One region of the Paraburkholderia sp. JHI2823 genome, then DNA from elsewhere that is predicted to be linked to it. Evidence: predicted binding sites of a transcription regulator. Region 1 holds the regulator's gene; the other holds the start of a gene.
The links. The regulator FliA, encoded in region 1, starts transcription of late flagellar genes. The targets are predictions, from matches to a motif close to CTAAAGTTTNNNNNNNNNNNGCCGNTA.

Region 1 (9,611 bases):
GTGCCCGGTACGTGGTTAGGCGCGTTACATCTGCAGCAGCGTCTGGTCGACGGTCTGCTGGGTCTTGATGGTCTGCGCGTTCGCCTGGTAGTTGCGCTGGGCCGTGATCAGGTCGACGAGCTGGTTGGTCAGGTCGACGTTCGACGCTTCGAGCGCGCCGCCCGTGAGCGTGCCGTGGTTCGTGCTGCCCGGCGTGGAGACCTGCGCGACGCCCGATGCGTTCGTTTCCTGGTACTGGTTGCCGCCCAGATCGATGAGGCCGTTCGGGTTGTTGAAGTTGGCGAGCACGATCTGGCCGAGCGCCATGGTTTGGCCGTTCGAGTAGTTGCCGGTGATGGTGCCGTCCGAGCCGATCGAGAAGTTCGCGAGCGTGCCGCTCGCGTAGCCGTCCTGCGCGAGACTGTTCACGCCGTTGGCCGAGCCGTACTGCGTCGTGCCCGTGAAGTCGAGCGTCAGCGCCTGCGGCGTCGTCGAGCCGTCCGTCGGGTTGATGCTGAACGAGAACGACGTGGTCCCGTTGGTCGTCGCCGGGGCCGTGGCCACGATGCTCTGGAGCGCGCCGGCGCTGCTGAACTGCGCCGTGCCGAGCTGCGAAACCGCACCGCTCTGGCCCGCGTACACGTCCCACTGGCCGCTCGTCGCGTCCTTGACGAAGTACATGTTGACCTGCTGCGTGCCGCCTAGCGTGTCGTAGGTCGTGATCGACGTCGAATACGTGTAGCTCGTCGAATCCGTCGCGCTGAACGGCGTGGTGGTCGGCGTCGTCGCCTGGGCGTTCAGGTTCAGCTGCGCGGTGATGTTCTTCGTCGCGAGCGGCGCGATGTTGGTGGTCGGCACCTGGAGCGGCACGGTCTGCGCCGTATTGACCACGCCGGTGGAATTCGCGGCGTAGCCCATCAGGTCGTGGCCCGCCGCATCGGTGATAAAGCCGTTCTTGTTGAGCTGGAACACGCCGTTGCGCGAGTACGTGATCGTGCCGTTGTTCGACATCTGGAAGAAGCCGTTGCCGTTGATCGCCACATTGAGCGCCTGGCCCGTCGTGTTGATCGTGCCTTGCGCGAAATCCTGCTGCACGGTCGAGAGCGCGGCGCCGAGGCCGATCTGGTTGCCCACGGAAGTCGCGATGGTGTTCGCGTAGACGTCGGCGAACTGCGCCGTGCTCTGCTTGAAGCCGGTCGTGTTCGCGTTCGCGATGTTGTTGCCGATCACGTCGAGGTCGTTCGCCGACGCGTGGAGGCCGCTCAATCCTTGCTGGTAGCCCATGTGTGTCTACTCCGCGTTTATCGTGTTCAGAGAATGGCGGCGACGCTCGAAAGCGCGACCGTCTTGCCGTTGGCGAGCTTCAGGCCCGCGCTGCCGTCCGACTGCTGGACCACGCCCTGCACCTGGCTGGCGACGAGCGCCGTCGCCGTGGCGGACTGGCCGTTGGTCGTCGCGGTGGCGGTGACCTTGTAGGTGCCGTCGGCAACCGTGTTGCCCGCGCTGTCCTTGCCGTTCCACGTGACCGGCACGGTGCCGGCCGACTGCGCGCCGAGATCGAACGTGTTGACGACCTGGCCTGCCGCGTTGGTGATCGTGAGCTTCACATCCGAAACGGCCGAAGGCAGCGTGACGCCTAGTTGCGGCGCCGTGCCGCTCGACACCGTGGCGCTGCTGCCCGCCGCGAGCACGTTCGAGCCGATCAGCAGCGCGGCCTGCGCGTTCTGGCCCGCCGACAGCTGCGTGGAGAGCGACGTGAGCGACGTGTTGAGCTGCTGGATCCCCGAAACCGTGTTGATCTGGGCGAGCTGCGAGGTCATCTGCGAGCTGTCCATCGGGTTGGTCGGATCCTGGTTCTGCAACTGCGCGACGAGCAGCTGCAGGAACGTGGTCTGCAGGTTGCTGGCGCTCGTCGACGAGGACGAACCCGACGAACCCGCCGAGCTCGCCGAGCTCGTGCCGTTCATGGTGTCGAGCAGTTGCTGCGACACAGTGGTGGTGGTCCCACCGATGGTTGTGCTGCTGGAACTCAACGCGTTCTCCTCGATTGCGCTTCGTGCGTGGCGTGTGGTGGCGGGCGGCACAGGGTTTCGCGCCCGCTGGTCTCTGTATTGACTGCGTTCTATGAATTTGCTGCGCAGTGCTTGCGGCGACTCGACTGCCGGCTCAGGTGCCGATCGTCAGCGTCTTGAGCATCAGCTGCTTCGCCGTGTTCAGCGTTTCGACGTTGGCCTGGTACGAGCGCGACGCCGAGATCATGTTCACCATCTCCTGCACCGGATCGACGTTGGGCATCGTCACGTAGCCGTCGGCGTTGGCGGAAGGATTGGCGGGATCGTAGGTCTCTTTCATCGGCGTGGGGTCGTCGACCACGCCCGTCACCCTCACGCCGCCCACCTGCTGGCCCGAGGCCGTGCGCGCGCCGCCGAGCGGATTCACCGCGAACACGACCTGCTTCGCCTTGTAGGGCTGGCCGTCGGGGCCGGTCGTGCTGTCGGCGTTGGCGAGATTGGACGCCGTCACGTTCAGGCGCTGCGATTCCGCCGTCATGGCGGAGCCGGCAACGCTGAAGATGTTCATCAGGGATGGCATGGTTTCATTGACCTCACATCAAGTGCGCGGGACACGCGCGTTGGTCGCTGCTTGTTCGTTGCTTACTCGTTGTTTGCTCGTTGCTCGTGCGTGGCTCCGCGCTCGCTCGATCAGCTCGAGCCCGAGGTGATCGCGGACAGCATCGTCTTGATCTGCTGCGAGACCACCGTCATGCCCGACTCGAAGTGCAGCGCGTTGTCGGCAAACTGCACGCGCTCGGTGTCGAGATCGACCGTGTTGCCGTCCAGCGCAGGCTGCACCGGCACGCGATACATGAGCTGGCTCTTGTAGGTGTCGGCCGGGCCGCCCGTCGGGATCAGCTTCGCGTCGCCGGCGAGGTGAGCCGACTCCGTGGTCGCCATCTGCATGCCGCTCGTCACGCCTGCCGGCTGCGCCATCGCGAGCGGCTGGGCGTTGCCGCCCGCCGTGCGCGCCAAGGCCCCCGCCGTGCCGCTCACCGCGCCTTGCTGCCTGAGCGCGCCCGCGAGCGAGGCCGAGAAGTCCACGTCGCGCGCCTGGTAACCGGGCGTGTCGGCGTTCGCGATGTTCGAGGAGATCAATGCCTGGCGCGTGGCGCGCACATCGAGCGCTTCGCGCCCAAAGGCGAATTCGGCATCGAGTTTGTCCAGCATCGGGCGTTCTCCGTGAGAAGAAAGGGGTCTCGGCGTGGGCGCGGCGGCTTCGCCATCGGCGGGAAATCCCGCGCAAACGTTAGGCGCGCAGCCCGAAGGCTTTTGCGCATGGAGTGGAATATTAGGCGCGGGTGGCAAGAACCAATCGGACGAATAGCCGGTAAAGCGCCCCTCTATTCGAAGCAAGCGAGCGGGGGCCGCCGCCTAGAATGCGAGGCGTGTCAATGCATTCGATGGAGAACGACGATGCCGCAAACAGCCTCATTCCGCGAGCCGCGCGCCGGCCTGGAACGGCGTGCGCGCGCGCTGTCGTGGGCTGTTTCACGGGCCGCTTCGTGGACCTGCGTGATGGCGTGCGCCCTTGGCGGCGCGCTCGCCCAGGCGCAAACCGCGGCGCAGACACAAGTACCGACCCAGGCACAGGCACAAACGCAGGCACAAACCCAGCCCCAGGGCGCGGGCGGCCAGATCTTCATTGCAGGCAACGGCGAGCGCGCCGGCGCCGACGCCGCGCAGATGAACGCGCTGCTCGCCGCTCCCGCGAAGCCCGCGGCGCGCAGCGCCGGCGCCGGCGTCGGCGCGGCGGCGAATGCTGCAGCGAGTGGGTCCGCGAATGCCGCAAATGGCTCCGCGCCGCTACGCGCGTCGAGCTACGCCGATCTGAACACGCGCGGCGTGCCCGAAGATGCGCGCGCAGGCGTCGACGCGAATGGCATGATCACGATCCCGGGTCCTGGCGAGCGCGCGTCGCAAGGCGATGCGCCGCGCATCGTCACGATTCCCGCGCCGGGGACGAGCGCTCAACCCATGCGCGTGCCGGCCGCCAATGCGTACAACGCGGGCGCGCTCCAGCGCGTGAATGTCGCGGCCGCCGCGAACCGCGTCGCCCCGGTGGTCGTCGATGCAGCGGCAACGAACCCGGCCGCCGGAGCGAGGCCGGTTGCGAACGCCAACGCCAATACAAATGCGAACGCCAACGCCAACGTCAATGGAAGCGCGAACGCCCAGGCCGCGCCGCCCGGCCAGCAGGACGGCGAATCGGTCCGCGCGGCCGTGCTCGCCTATCTTCAGCAACAGTCGGCGGGCCTGCCGGGCCATGTGAGCATCACCGTCAATCCGGTTTTCCCGCGCGGCCTCGCGGCCTGCGCCTCGCTCGAACCGTTCATGCCGCCTGGTGCGCGCACCTTCGGCCGCATGACGGTGGGCGTGCGCTGCATCGGCGCCAGGCCGTGGACGCTCTACGTAGGCGCGCGCATTGCCATCGAGGTGACGTACTACGTGGCCTCCCGGCAGATCGGCGCGGGCGAGGTGCTCTCCGCCGCCGACTTCACGCCGCGTTCGGGCGACCTCGCGAGCCTGCCGCAAACCATCATCACCGATCCCAACCAGGCGCGCGGCGCCGTCGCGCTCGCGCGCATCTCCGCCGGACTGCCGCTGCGCTCCGATATGCTGCGCAGCGCGGCCTCGGTGATCATCGGACAGACCGTCAAGGTGATCGCCGTGGGCACCAACTTCACGATCTCCGCCGAAGGCAGCGCGCTCAATAACGGCGAGCCCGGCCAGCAGGTGCGCGTACGCACGAGCGGGGGACAGGTCATCACGGGCGTGGTCAAGGACGCCGGCACCGTGCAGGTGCAGATCTAGGGCCGGTTCAGGCCGGTTTTCAGCGGCCTGTCCGGGCGGCAAGAGCCCCCTCGCCCCCAGGCCTGGCGCTCGCGCGGCGGTACGCCGCTGTGTGCGCAGGCACACGTAACAGCATGTAACGTTGGGACTTTCACGCTAAAGTTCGGCCGGGCCTATGCCGTTATCAAGGTCAAATCGATCAGGAAAGCCCATCGTGAAAGTTGACACTTCCACCCGCAATGAGCCGCGCGCCGTGCGGGATGGCCTCGCGCGTTCGCAAAGCGATTCGACCGGCGCCGTGAGCGCCACGAACACCGGCAATGCCGCCACGTCCAGCGGCGCGAGCGCCGCCGGCACTTCCGGCGCCTCTCAAGGAGACGCGAACGTGAGCCTCTCCTCTCTCTCGTCGACGCTGCGTTCGCTCGCGGCGAGCGGTGCCGCCGACATCGACATGGCCCACGTTCAGTCGATCAAGGATGCGATCCGCAACGGCACGCTGCAGATCGACTCCGGCAAGATCGCCGACGGCGTGATCCAGACCGCGCGCGACCTCCTGAAGCCGACGTCGCTCAACTGATGTTCGACGCACGAGCGCTGCACAAACACTGTTTTCCGGGTGCCTCGCAATGAAAGATGCCTTGTTGGCCACACTGATCGACGAACACGCCGCCGTTGAAGCGTTCGCGTCGCTGCTCGCCTGCGAAGAGAAGGCGCTCGTGTCGGCAGACGGCATGGACACGCTGCCGCAGATCGTCGAGCAGAAGACGACGCTCACGCAGCGTCTCGCGGGTCTCGAAAAGGCGCGCGACGCGCAACTCGCCGGCCTCGGTCTGCCCGGCGGACGCAAGGGCATCGAGATGGCCTGCGACGGCGACACGCGTCTCGCGAGCCAGTGGGCGCTGCTCAAGGGCGCGACCGAGCGCGCGCGCCGCAGGAACCTCACGATCGGCATGATGATCCGCACGCGCATGGAGCATAACCGCCGCGCGCTCGCGATCCTGCGCGGCGACACGGGCAACGGCGCAATGCTGTACGGTCCCGACGGGCGGCTGCCGGCGTTCGGGCTGTAGGCGCTCGCGCGGTTCGTTTGTCGATGTGAAAAAGCCGAAGCGGCCGTGCTTCGGCTTTTTCGTTTCTGCTGTCGAACGCGCCAACAAAAAAGCCGGTGGCTCGCGCACACCGGCTCTTTCACTGCACTGCACCCCGCGCTGATATGCACGCCTCCCCTACTGGCCTCAATTCTCCGTGCCCGCCCACGACATCTCACGCAGCCGCGTGCGCAAGCGCGCCACCGCCTGGCTGTGCAGCTGGCACACGCGCGACTCGCTCACCTCCATCACCGCGCCGATCTCGCGCAGGTTCATGCCGCGCTCGTAGTAGAGCGACATGAGAAGCTTCTCGCGCTCGGGCAGCCGGTCGATCGCCTCGACGAGCGCGCCGCGCAGACTGTCGTCGAGCAGCGCCGAAAGCGGGTCCGAATGATCGACGCAGTAGCGGTCGAGGAACGGCTCGTCTTCGGCGGAGCGGTCAAAGTCTTCGTAGTAAATGAGCTGGCTGCCGTGCAGATCCTGCAGCATCGACTGGTACTCGTCGAGCGGCATCTGCAGGTGCTCGGCGATCTCCGTTTCGCTCGCCGAGCGGCCAAGCCGCTGCTCCACCTTGTGCACCGCGCTCTCCACTTCACGCGACGTGCGGCGCAGGCTGCGCGGCAGCCAGTCGTTGCTGCGCAACTCGTCGAGCATCGCGCCGCGAATGCGCTGGCTCGCGTAGGTCTCGAACTGCGCGCCCTGATCTTCCTTGTAGCGGTTCGCCGCGTCGAGCAGGCCGATCATGCCCGCCTGGATCAGGTCGTCGAGGTCCACGCTCGCCGGCATCTTGGCCACGAGCTGCAAGCCGAGCCGTCTTACGAGCGGCGCGTATTTCGCCAGCACGTCGGCCTGCGAAATCTTTCCTTGAGCGTTGTACATCGTGCTCTCCACTTCTCATCTCCCTTGCGGCAACGTCGTGCGCACGTCAGACGTGCCGCGGCGACGGCCGCTGTGCGGGCGCGTCGGCCCGCCAGCCCACGTGGGCCGCGGACGCAGATGTCGCGTCGGGTGCGGAATGCACACCCGTCACGGCCGCCGCGAACGAATCGGCGTTCGCGGCGAGCGTGCTGTGTGCGGTGTGTCCTGCGTTTGCCTCGGCTGCCGCGTGCGGCGCGCCGTCCAGATCCCCGGCGTCATGCAGCGCATGCGCCGCGAGGGCTTGCAGTCTTGCTCCGTCCTGCTGGTCGACGAGCGTTTCGCCCACCGCTTCGCCCACCGTTTCGCGGTCGTACCAGCGACGCGCGTCCGCGCTCGCGAACGCGGCGTTGGCGCGCGCCGTAGCCGGCGAACATGCCGACACGGCAGGTCGCATCGGCCAGTGCGGCAGCTCGGAAGCCACGTGCCGGAAGTCGCGCGCAGCGGCCGTCGAAGGAAACGCATCGACGATGCAGCGCGCGAGCTTGAGCGCCTGCGCCATGTGCTGATCGGCGGCGACGCAGCCGGCGCTCTCGAGCGACACGCTCAGGTAGCGCCCCGCCACGCCCGCGAGATTCTCGATCGCGGCGTGCGCGTCGCTCGCGTTCGCCACGTGGGTCGCGAGCACGCGGAACTGCGCGATCGCATGCGCGAAGTGCAGCCGTTTCATGCACGCGTAGGCGTCGGTGATCGCCTGCGCGCCGATGCGCATCACGATCAGCACGTCGTGCGCGTGCATCGCGAGCGGCGAGAGGGCGCCTTCGGCGTCGAGCTGCGCGTCGATCAGCACGATGTCGGCGGGTCCGGAAATCACCTTGCGCAGCTGAGCGCTCGTGTACTGGGCGCGGTTGTCACGCGATGCAGCGAGCACGCCGAAGCCGAGCGCGTGACGGCCGACGGCCTCTTCGAGCGTGAGCTCGCCGCGCATCACCGCGGCGAAATTGCCCGCGCCGCGCACGCCGCCCAAGAGCGAGCACACCGAGCGCGGCCCGAGGCACTCGTCGATCACGAGCACATCCTTGCCCTGCGCGGTGAGCGCCGCCGCGAGATTGACCACGGCGGTCGTGCGCCCGGGCGAGCCCGAGCCGCCCGTCACCGCGACCACGCGCGAGCCTTCGCGCGCCAGCAGACGTCGCAGCCCTTCGGCCTGATCGATCACAAACTTATCCAAACCGTACCTCGGGAGCCTGCGAGCCCGAACGAATCGACAACGCAGAGAGGAGCGCCGGGATGTCGTCCTCGTGCGGCACGAACGGCGAGCGGTCGCGCGGAATGCAAAAGGCGCTGCGAATCAGGAAACGCCGCGTCGCCACGTAAAGGTTTTCGGGCACTTTCTGGCCCGTCGAGACGTAATGCACGGGCAGCTTGTAGCGCAGCACGGTGTCGAGCGCGCTGCCGAGGTTGGTCGCCTCGTCGAGCTTGGTGAGAATGCAGCCCGTGAGCGGCGCGTTTTCCGGGCCGCTCTGGTAGGCCTGCACGACTTCGTTGAGCGTGTCGCCGTGGTTCGTGGCCGAGAGCAGCAAGAGACGCTGCACGGGGCGCCCCGCGCCGCACAGCATGGCGATCTGGTCGGCCACGGCGCGGTCGCGCTGGCTCATGCCGATCGTGTCGATCAGCACGATGTGCTTGTTCTTGAGTTCGGTGAGCGCGAGCTGGAGGTCCGCGCCGTCGCGCACGGCGTGCACCGAAACGCCGAGGATCTTGCCGAAGATGCGCAGCTGCTCGTGGCCGCCGATACGGTAGCTGTCGGTGGTGAGCAGCGCGACCTTGCTCGCGCCGAAGCGCATCACGCAGCGCGCGGCGAGCTTCGCAGTGGTCGTGGTCTTGCCGACGCCCGTCGGGCCCATCAGCGCGAACACGCCGCCGCGCTCCATGAGCGCTTCTTCGTTTTCGAGCACGGGCAGGTTCGATTCGAGCACCGACTGGAGCCACTCCATGCCGGCCTCTTCGCTCTCCACCTCGGGCAGGCGGTCGATCACCATCTTCACGAGCTGCGCGGAGAAGCCGGCGGCGAAAAGCTGCTTGGTGAGTGCGCCCTGCACGGGGTTGCGACGCTGGCGCTCGCCCCACATCAGACCGGCGAACTGCTCTTCCATCATGCCGCGCATCGAGGCGAGCTCGTTCATCACGGTTTCGTTGACGACCTGCTCGATGCGCGCGCGGATCGCTTCGCTCACGTTTTGCGCCACATTCGCGCCGCCTTCGGCCGCGCCCTGCGTCGTGCGGTTGCCGGGCGTGGGCGCCGGGCCGGCGGCGTCCGGGCTGTGGCCCAGGCGCTGCGCGGCGCGGCGCGCGGCGACATGCGCAGCTTCGAGCGCCCAGTCGGGCGTGGTCGCGTCGACGTCGGGCGGCAACACAGGATCGGCGATATTGCCGAGGCCCCTCGCGGCCGCTGACGCGGGCGTCATGCCCGGGTCGCGCACACCGTTCTGCTGATTCGCAATGCGGCGAGCGTGGTCGATCAGCCAGGGATTGGATTCGGCCATCGTGCGCGGGGCGTCGCTCGTGTACTGGGAAGCGGCCTCTTCGAGCCGCGACGCGGCTTCGCGCGCGAAGGCCGGCCCAGCGGAGGCGGCGGGGTTGGCCACCGGGTTCGCGAGCGGCGCGAAGGCCGGCTTGGCGAGCTGCTCGGTCGCGGCCTGCAGCGCCTTTTGCAGCGGCGTGTGCTGATTCGGCATGCCCGCCTGCGTCTGCGGCAGCGGCGATTGCGCCGCCTGCGGGGCCGCCCCGGCGCGCGAGCCGGCGGAGCCGGACGAAAGCGCGGAACCGGCCTGGGCATCCT
Region 2 (9,611 bases), on a different contig from region 1:
CCTGTGATAGAGGGCGGCGCGGAGTGCTATCGCTATCGCGGCTCGCAGCATGTCGCCGCGGCGGGCACCGTGCCGGTCATCAATCCGGGCGAGCTGCATACGGGCTCGCGCGCCGTCGACGAAGGCTGGAGCTATCGGGTGATGTACGTGCCCGTCGATTTCCTGCATGAACTCGCCGTTGACATCGCCGGGCGCGCGCAGCCGCTGCCGTGGTTCGATACCGAGGTGATCCACGATCTCGATCTCGCGCACCGGCTCTCTCGTGCCCACCGCCTGCTCGAAGCCGACGCCGGGCGTCGACGCAACGTGGCCGTGGCGGAACCTGCCGTGGCCGCGCGGCCGAAAGACGTGGCGGCGCTTCACCCTTGCTCGCGCGCGGCCGCTCCAGCGGCGCGCTCAGCGCCTTGCCCTGATCTGCTCGCCGTGGAAGGCGCCCTGCTCGATGCCCTCTCCACGCTCCTGTCACGCTACGGCCGCACGCGCGAGGCGGCGCTCAGCCACGGCCCCGACGACCCGCGCATCGAGACGATGAAGGCACTGCTCGCCGCCGATCTCGCCACGCCGCTGCGCGTGGCCGATCTCGCACTGGCGGTCGGCCTCTCGCCGTTTCACGCCACACGGCTTTTCACGCAGGCGACCGGGCTGCCGCCGCACGCGTGGCGCACACAGTTGCGTCTGCAACGCGCATTGGGGCCGCTGCGAGAAGGCGCCACGGTCGCCGACGTCGCCGTGGCAAGCGGCTTCACCGACCAGAGTCATTTCACGCGACACTTTCGCCGCATGTTCGGCGTGCCGCCGGGGCGCTGGCAGTCGTCCTGACGCACGCCGCTCGCGCACGCCGCTCGCGCACGCCGTCTCGCGCACGCCGCTGGCGCGCAGCCGCAAGAACGTACAAGCCACGCGCACGGGCGCCCGCTATCCTGTCCCCTTGCATCAGGAGGACAGTTTGACCACGCAATCCAACGCGCGGCCCAGGCCGCATCCGAAGCGAGCCGCGGAATTCGTCGCCGGCGCGCGCGACACGATTCCCATGATGATCGGCGCCGCGCCCTTCGGCGTGATTTTCGGCACGCTCGTCACCTCGGGCCCGCTTTCGCCCTGGCACGGCCAGTTCATGTCGCTCGCCGTGTTCGCCGGCTCCGCGCAGTTCATCGCGCTCGGGCTCATCGCCTCGCACGCGAACTTCGCCGTGATTCTCGCCACCACGTTCATCGTGAACCTGCGGCACGTGCTGTACAGCGCCACGCTCGCGCCTTACGTCGCGCACCTCCCGCTGCGCTGGCGCCTCGTGCTCGGCGGCGTGCTCACCGACGAGGTCTTCGCCGTCGCGTGGGCGCATTTTCGCCGCCACCCGCCCGGCAACGATGTCTCGCCGTGGCATTTCCTCGGCTCGGGCATTTCGATGTACCTGAACTGGCAGCTCTGGACCGCGGCCGGCCTGCTGTTCGGCGCGGCGTTCCCGGGCCTCCAGTCTCTCGGGCTCGATTTCGCGATGGTGGCGACCTTCATCGCCATCGTCGTGCCGCAGCTCGTCGCCCTGCGCTATCTCGCCGCCGCGGCGACGGCGGGCGCGCTCGCCTTCTTCTGGCAGGACTGGCCGTACAAGCTCGGGCTGCTCGGCGCGGTGCTCGCGGGCGTGGTCGTCGGTGTCGTCCTCTCGCGCCCCGGCTCGCCGCGCGGCGCCCGCGAGTCCGCTGAAAGCTCCCGCAAACCACCCACCGTTCGGCGCACCGCAGGAGCCAGGCAATGAACTACGTCGTCCTGATCCTCGGCATGGCCCTGATCACGTGGCTCGTGCGCACCGCCGTATTCGTGCTCGGCGAGCGGCTCGTCTTCCCGCCGCTCGTGCGCACCGCGCTCGGCTTCGTGCCGGTCACCGTGCTCACGGCCATCATCGTGCCGATGGCCGTCTCGCCTCATGGTCACGGCGCCGAGCTGACGTGGCACAACCCGCAGCTCGTCGGCGCGCTCGCGGCGATCGTCGTGAGCGCGCTCACGAAGCGCCCGCTCCTCACGATCGCGGTCGGGCTCGGCGTGTTTTTCCTCTGGCAAGGCGTCGTCCTGCGCTAGCGCCTCGCTGCCCCACTCGGCCCTTGCGCTCAAGTTTTACCCCGCCCCGCCGATAAACCCGTCGAGGCCCGCTGTGGCAGGCCCGTGCTCGAACGGCGAGAGCGCGCGAGTAGGGATAAGGATTACACCGGGGCAACCACATGGGGCAGATCACCCTCAAACTGAAGGACGAAACGCTTGCGTCGCTGCGCAAGGACTTCGACGCGTTCCTGCGCGTCTCGCTCAAGCTCGACCCGCAGTTCGCCACGCCGGAATTCGAGGATTACCTGCGCGCGAAGCTGCTCGACAACATGACGCCGCTCACGGAGCACGCGGTGCAGCGGCTTCTGCAGGGCGGCCAGTACGCATGGGCGAAGCGCACGCTCGACAAGGAGTTTCCCGAGGTCGTCTCGATCCTGCTGCGTCAGGCCGGCGAATTCGGCTTCGGCTTCGCCTCGCGCCCCGAGTGGACGCCCGACGAGCTATCGAAGCAGTGCCGCGACTGGGCGGCGGCCATCGTGACGGAAGCCCAGGGCGAGGACTCGCTGATCGATCCGCTCGCGGCGCAGATCAAGTCGAGCGTGCAGGACATCCAGGCGCTCGAGGAATCGATGCAGACACCTGCGTGGCGGCTTGCGGAATCGCTGCGCCAGCGTGTGTACGAAGCGAAGATCGGCTGCGAGCAGGCGAGCGGCAGCGCGGCGCGCGAGCGTCTGGGCGAACTGCGCGGGCTGTTGCGGCTCGGCATCACGCATGGCGCGTTCCAGAAACAGGAAGCGCAGCAGATCATGGAGTATTTGCGGCTGCTCAAGCCCGAGATCTTCGTCGACGAACCCGACGACGTGTTCACGCGTCTTGCCGCCTGGCTGCGCAACTTCTTCACGCCGCCGCCGCGCAGCACCGCGCGCGAGCAGTCGCGCTGAGCGCCGGCGCGCCCGCGAGAAAAAGGCGGGCGCTCACTCCGGCGCCCCGCTGAACGTCCAGCACGGCGTGCCCCCGCGCGGCGCGCCGCCTCTCGTGCCCGCTTCGGCGGGCCCCCGCTAGTCCCACATCTTCCTGAGCTTCGCGGCGATCTCGACCTTCGCCTGTGCGGCGGCGGCAAGTCCCGCCGCGCTCGGCGCGCTCGCCACGGGCGCGGGCGGCCACGCGCGCGATTCGAACAGCGGCAGCATGGGCGTGGCGATGAAGCGCGTGCGCGACGCCCACACGTGCCGGTCGCCCGACGCCACCTGGTTGTGCACATAGAAACGCTGCGGCACGACGATGTGCAAATCCTCCTTCGCGCGTGTCATTGCGACATAGAGCAGACGCCGCTCCTCTTCCAGCTCCTCGTCGCTGCCCGCGCCGAGATCCGACGGAATGCAGCCGTCCACGCCGTTGAGCACGAACACGTTGCGCCACTCCTGCCCTTTCGCGGAGTGGATCGTCGAGAGGATCAGATAGTCCTCGTCGAGCAACGGGTCGGCGGATTCGGCGCTCGTGGCGTCGGGCGGATCGAGCGTGAGTTCGGTGAGAAAGCGCTCGCGCGAGGCATAAGTGCTCGCAATGCTCTCCATCTGCAGCAGATCGGCGTGGCGCACCTGGGCGTCTTCGTGATTGCGCTCCAGATGCGGCTCGTACCAGCGCCGCACGCGCTCGAACTCGGCGGGCCACGGCGTCGAGCGCATGCAAAGGCTGTCGATCAGCGCGGCGAACGCGGGCCAGTCCTCGGCCGCGCGCGGGGGCGGCGCGAAGGCGGCGAGCGCCTCGGCGGCGCGATATGCGCCCGTGCAGGCGGCCACCTGGTCGAGCAGGCGCGCCGCGTTGGCGGGCCCGACGCCGGGCAGCAACTGTGTCACGCGAAAGCCCGCCACGCGGTCGAGCGGATTCTCGGCCCAGCGCAACACCGCCAGCACGTCCTTCACATGGGCGGCATCGAGAAAGCGCAGCCCGCCGAACTTCACGAACGGAATGTTGCGCCGCGCGAGCTCGATTTCCAGCGTCGCGCTGTGATGCGCGGCGCGAAACAGCACCGCCTGCTGCTTGAGCTTCATCCCCGCCTCGCGCGCTTCGAGAATCTGCTCGACGACGTAGCGCGCCTGGGTGGCCTCGTCGGCGACCGTGACGAGGCGCGGGCGCTGCTGCGAGGCGCGGTCGGTCCACAGGTTCTTCGTGAAGCGCTCGGCGGCGGCATCGATCACGGCGTTCGAGGCCGCGAGGATCGGCTCCGTCGAGCGATAGTTGCGCTCTAGCGTGACCTGGCGCGCGGGCGGATCGAACTGTGCCGGGAAGTCGAGGATGTTGCGCACGGTCGCGCCGCGAAACGAGTAGATCGCCTGAGCATCGTCGCCGACCACGGTGAGGCCCCGGCCATCGGGCTTGAGCGCAAGGAGAATCGAGGCCTGCAGGCGATTGGTGTCCTGGTATTCGTCGACGAGGATATGGTCGAAGCGGCCGGCCAGATCGGCGGCGATGGCCGGCTCGGCGGCCATGTGCGCCCAGTAGAGCAGCAAGTCGTCGTAGTCGAGGACATTCTGCTTCTGCTTGGCGCCCACGTAGGCGGCGAACAGCGCGCGCAGCTGCGGCTCCCATTCGAGGCACCACGAAAACGAGCGATTGAGCACGTTGGCGAGCGAGTCGCCCGTGTTGACCGCGCGCGAGTAGATCGCAAGACACGTCGATTTCGACGGAAAGCGCTTTTCCTTCGCCGAGAAACCCAGCTCGTGGCGCACGAGGTTCATGAGATCGGCGGAATCCTCGCGATCGTTGATCGTGAACGCCGGCGAGAGGCCGATGTGATCCGCGTATTCGCGCAACAGGCGCGCTCCCACGCCGTGAAACGTGCCTGCCCAGGTGAGGCCCTGCGCGAGCGCGGCGGCCGCGCCCGGCGCACCGGCGGCAATGCGCGCCACGCGCCGCGTCATCTCCTGCGCGGCGCGGCGCGAGAACGTGAGGAGCAGGATGCGGTGCGGGTCGGCCCCGTTGACGATCAGATGCGCGACGCGGTGAGCCAGCGTATTCGTCTTGCCCGAGCCCGCGCCCGCGATCACGAGCAGCGGCCCCGGCAACGCCGAGCCCGGCGCATAGCCCGCTTCGCCGCCGTGCTCGACGGCCTCGCGCTGCGCTTCGTTGAGCTTTGCGAGCCATGCGGAAACGGCGTTGGCCGCATCGGCGCCCGATTGGACAACATCGTCCAGGGCGACGGAGACTGAGGAGGGATCGGCAACGGAAACAGTGGACACGGCGGACGCAGGGAGATGAACGTGGCGAATCGAAGGGGAGCGACGCATACTGTATATCCATACACCTCGGATCGGCAAGCGCCTGATTCTGCAGCGATCTGGCGGGATTTAGGGACAGCGCGGCAGCGCCTGCTGCCCCCGACGCCGCCGCGCCAGGCTACCCGCAGAGCCCAGCGCCCGCGGTCGACGCCGCCACTCCAGCCTCGTATCGCGGGGGCTCGCCATCGCTTATGATGCTCACCGCTTCGCGCGCTTGCCGCGCGCCCGAATTTCCAGACCGCCATGCCCAACATCGATTTCACCCTGACCGGCGACTACGTCGAACTGCACAACCTCCTGAAGATCACAGGTCTCGCCGATAGCGGCGGCTCGGCCAAGCAGATCGTCGCCTCGGGCGCCGTGAAGGTCGACGGCGAAGTCGAGCTGCGCAAGACGTGCAAGATCCGCGCGGGCCAGGCCGTGCTGCTGGGCGATACTCGCATCGCCATCAAGGCGGCTGAGTGAGGCACCTACAGAGGCACCGCGGGAGCCTCGACCGGACTTGCGCCCAGACGCCAGCTATGCACCATATTTGAGCATTCGGATCGACAAGGCCGCTGTCTAGCAATAAGCTTTCACTTTCGACAGACAAACCAGGCCGTGCGGCGCGACCCATTCGCGCCGCTTGCTTTTCATGACTCGAGCCACGCTCTCCCGACGCGCCGTTTCCGCGCCCCCCACGCTGCGCCGCCACGCCGCCGACACCGCCCGCCTCGCCGCGCCCCTCGCGATCGCCCAGCTCTCGCAAATGGCGATGAGCGTCACCGACACGGTGCTGCTCGGCTCGCTCGGCGCCGACGCGCTCGCCGCGGGCGGCCTCGGCGCCAATCTGTTCTTCGTCGTGGTGACGGTGCTGCAAGGCGTGCTGACCTCGGTGAGCGTGAGCGTCGCGCAGGCGCGCGGCGCCGACAACGAAAGCCAGGTGCCGCACATCTACTGGACCGGCTTCGCGCTTTCCCTGCTGCTCTCGCTGCCGGCCTTCGCGCTGCTCTCGTTTGCCGAGCCGATCCTGCGCGCGCTCGGCGAGCCGACGCTGCTCGCCCACCACATCGGCGAATACACGGCCGTGCTGCGCTGGGGCGCGCCCGCGAGCCTGATCGGCGTGGGGCTCATGCGCTCGTTCCTGCCCGCCATCGGCGCGGCGCGACGGCTTCTCTGGGTGTCGGTTGCGTGCGTGTTCATCAACGGCTTTCTCAACTACGGGCTGATCCACGGCATGTGGAGCCTGCCGCGCCTCGGCTTTCTCGGCTCGGCGGTCGCGACGACGATCACGGTGTGGCTCACCGCCTTCGTGCTGATGGCGCTGCTGCACCTGCGGCCGTCGCACCAGCATTTCGTCATTGCGCGCCGGCCCACGGCGCCGCTGATGGGCGAGCTATTCACGATCGGCTGGCCGGTCGCGATCACCTACGCCGTGGAGGCGACGCTCTTTCTCGCCACCGGCCTGCTCGCCGGCCTGCTCGGAGAGACGCCGCTCGCCGCGCACCAGATCGCGCTTAACGTCGCCTCCGTCACCTTCATGGTGCCGCTCGCGATCGGTCAGGCGGCCAACGTGCGCGTGGGTTACTGGGCCGGCGCGGGCGCGCCGCGCGCCGCACGCCATGCGGGTTTCGTCGCGCTGGGGCTAGGCGTGGGTTTCATGTCGCTCTCGGCGCTCGTGATGGTGCTCGCGCCGCACTGGATCGTCGGGCTCTACCTGCATCTCGACGATCCGGCCAACGCCCACACGGTCGGGCTCGCCGCCACGCTGCTCGGCGTCGCGGCCATCTTCCAGATCGTCGACGGCGCGCAAACCGTGGGCTCGGGCTGCCTGCGCGGTCTGAAGGACACGCGCGTGCCCATGCTCGCGGCCACGCTCGGCTACTGGGGCATCGGCTTTCCGCTCGGTTACGCACTCGCGTTCCGCTTCGATCTCGGTGCACTCGGACTCTGGTGGGGCCTTGCGGCGGGGCTCGCCAGCGTCGCCGTGCTCATGACGTGGCGCTTTCATCGCATGAGCCAGCACGTGCTGGCCCCCGCCGCCAATGCGAACCGCGTGGAGTGAAGCGTCCGCTCGGCGGCGCGCCCTGCCGGTTCGATAGTGCGCACGCAGAGCCAGGCCTCGGCGCGATGCCCGGCAAGCGCGAGTTCTTGCCGCTTGCCGCCCTGCCGGGCGTTGCCCCGGTTGGCAAAGCGGCGCGGCGTGCGCGATAAACACAGGCTCGAACTGCCTCCGCCATGCGTCCCCAGCGCGCCTTATCGCTTCGGCCCGAAAATTGCGGTAGCAGCATGTTCGCCTGCGCAAGTCCCGCGAGCGGCTTCCCGTAAATACTTCGTGAAGCCGTGCAATGAAAGCGAACCATAACGCCCCACGCGGCGTGCCGCTTTGGAGGATCCGCTTGCCCGTGCATCCTGCCCCGTCCGAAGCCGTTACCCGACGCTCGGCCTCGCCGCCGATGCTGGCCCGGTTCGCGCTCGCTTGCCTCGCGCTCGTCGCGGGCTGCGCAACACGGCCGCCCGCCACCGACTATCCGCGTGAAACGAGCGCCGCGCTGACTGCGGCCGAAGCGGCAGCCACACCGCTCGGTGCCGCGCTAGCCGCACCCGAAGCCGCGCATCCCGGCCAATCCGGCTTTCGCCTGCTGGCCACCGGGACCGACTCGCTGCAAATGCGCGTCGCGCTCGGGCGCGCGGCGACGAAGACACTCGATATGCAGTACTACGTCGCCAACGAAGACACCACCGGCAAGCTGCTGCTCGGCTCGGCGCTTCACGCGGCCGATCGCGGCGTGCGCGTGCGCATGCTCGTCGACGACCTGAATTTCCACGACATCGACCGCCTGATGGCCGCGCTCAACAGCCATCCCAACATCCAGATCCGCGTGTTCAATCCGTACGGCAGCACGGGCGAGTCGATGTACCTGCGCACGCGCAACTTCTTCACGAACGTCGACCAGTTCACGCGCCGCATGCACAACAAGGCGACGATCGCGGACAACGAGATGGCGATCGTCGGCGGCCGCAATCTCGGCGACGAATATTTCAGCGCCAGCCCGACGATCGACTTCCGCGATCTCGACGTGCTCTCGGCCGGGCCGGTCGCGCAAAGCGTTTCGGCAAGCTTCGACGAGTACTGGAACAGCCCGGTCTCCTACCCCTTGAACGTGCTCAATCATCAGAAGTTCGCGCCGCACGATCTGGACACCGCGCGCGACGACCTGCGCAAGCACTGGCGCGAGAGCGCCGAGCCGTACAACGCCAAGCCGCTCAACGCCACGCCGCTCGCGCAGCAGATCGCGGAGAACGGCCTCGGGCTCGTCTGGGCGAAATGGACGTTCGTGGCCGACTCGCCCGGCAAGATCGCAGGCGCCGAGCAAGGCCAGCTCGGCGACGCCATGAAGGCGCTGCTCGAGCGCATCCATCAGGCTCACAGCAGCGTGCTGGTCTTTTCGCCCTACTTCGTGCCGCACGAGGCGGGCGTCGAGACGCTTCGGGCGCTGACCGCGCGCGGCGTGCGCGTGGCGATCCTGACCAACTCGCTCGCCGCCACCGACGCCGTGGCCGTCCAGGCAGGCTACAGCCCGTACCGGGTGCCGCTGCTCAGGGCCGGCGTCGAACTCTATGAGTTCGGGCCGCGACAGTTCGAGCACACGGACGAGCGGCCCTTAGGCGTTGTCGGTTCGCGCTCGCGCGCGAGCCTGCACGCAAAAGCTTATGTGATCGACGAGAGCACCCTCGTGATCGGCTCGCTCAACCTCGATCCGCGCTCGGCGAGGCTCAACACCGAACTCGCGCTCACGATCGAAAGCGCGGCCATCGCTCACGACGTGGCCGGCCTGTTCAAGCGCGCCACCTCGCCGGAAGTGAGCTACCGCGTGACGCTCGCGACGCCCGCGCAGCGCGCGCAACTCACCGGCACGCCCGTCAATTCGCCGCTCGTCTGGACCGACGAGGAGGACGGCATGCTCCGCACCTTCAACGTCGACCCTGGTGCGGGTTTCTACAGGAATGTCCTAACCGGGCTATTCTTGCTGTTGCCGGTCGACAGCCAGTTGTGAACGCGCCGTGAGCGCTGTCCGCCGCGCGAGCCGTCGGTGAGTCGTACCGTCCGCCGTCGGGCGAGCCGCGAAGCCGTCTTCATCGCTCTGTTGCCTTGCGGCAGCCGGGCATGCACTTTCATCGCGTTCGTCTCGTCTGGCGCCGCGCCGGCGAGCCCGGCCACCACGCGCAACCGAACCTGTCACGAAAGCGGCGCCTTCGCATGCCGTGCGAGAGCAGCGAAAGCACGAGCAAGCCGCGCCGCCTCAATCACCGGAGCATCAA

Region 2: the regulator FliA is predicted to act here: its motif matches at 2,099-2,125, upstream of VSR34_RS09295 (DUF4088 family protein).

Annotation. Positions count from the first base shown of each region.
Region 1 is NZ_JAYMRY010000030.1:89,426-99,036, forward strand. Features, by position in the region: gene flgE (flagellar hook protein FlgE) at 25-1,263, opposite strand; gene VSR34_RS26920 (flagellar hook assembly protein FlgD) at 1,290-1,946, opposite strand; gene flgC (flagellar basal body rod protein FlgC) at 2,146-2,571, opposite strand; gene VSR34_RS26930 (flagellar basal body protein) at 2,682-3,203, opposite strand; gene flgA (flagellar basal body P-ring formation chaperone FlgA) at 3,450-4,847, shown strand; gene flgM (flagellar biosynthesis anti-sigma factor FlgM) at 5,041-5,403, shown strand; gene VSR34_RS26945 (flagellar protein FlgN) at 5,453-5,896, shown strand; gene VSR34_RS26950 (RNA polymerase sigma factor FliA) at 6,062-6,793, opposite strand; partial or broken gene VSR34_RS26955 (MinD/ParA family protein) at 7,218-8,000, opposite strand; gene flhF (flagellar biosynthesis protein FlhF) at 7,993-9,611, opposite strand, start outside.
Region 2 is NZ_JAYMRY010000006.1:62,608-72,218, forward strand. Features, by position in the region: gene VSR34_RS09280 (AraC family transcriptional regulator) at 1-819, shown strand, start outside; gene VSR34_RS09285 (AzlC family ABC transporter permease) at 1,031-1,750, shown strand; gene VSR34_RS09290 (AzlD domain-containing protein) at 1,747-2,070, shown strand; gene VSR34_RS09295 (DUF4088 family protein) at 2,211-2,972, shown strand; gene VSR34_RS09300 (ATP-dependent helicase) at 3,090-5,225, opposite strand; gene VSR34_RS09305 (RNA-binding S4 domain-containing protein) at 5,553-5,774, shown strand; gene VSR34_RS09310 (MATE family efflux transporter) at 5,944-7,353, shown strand; gene VSR34_RS09315 (phospholipase D family protein) at 7,745-9,346, shown strand.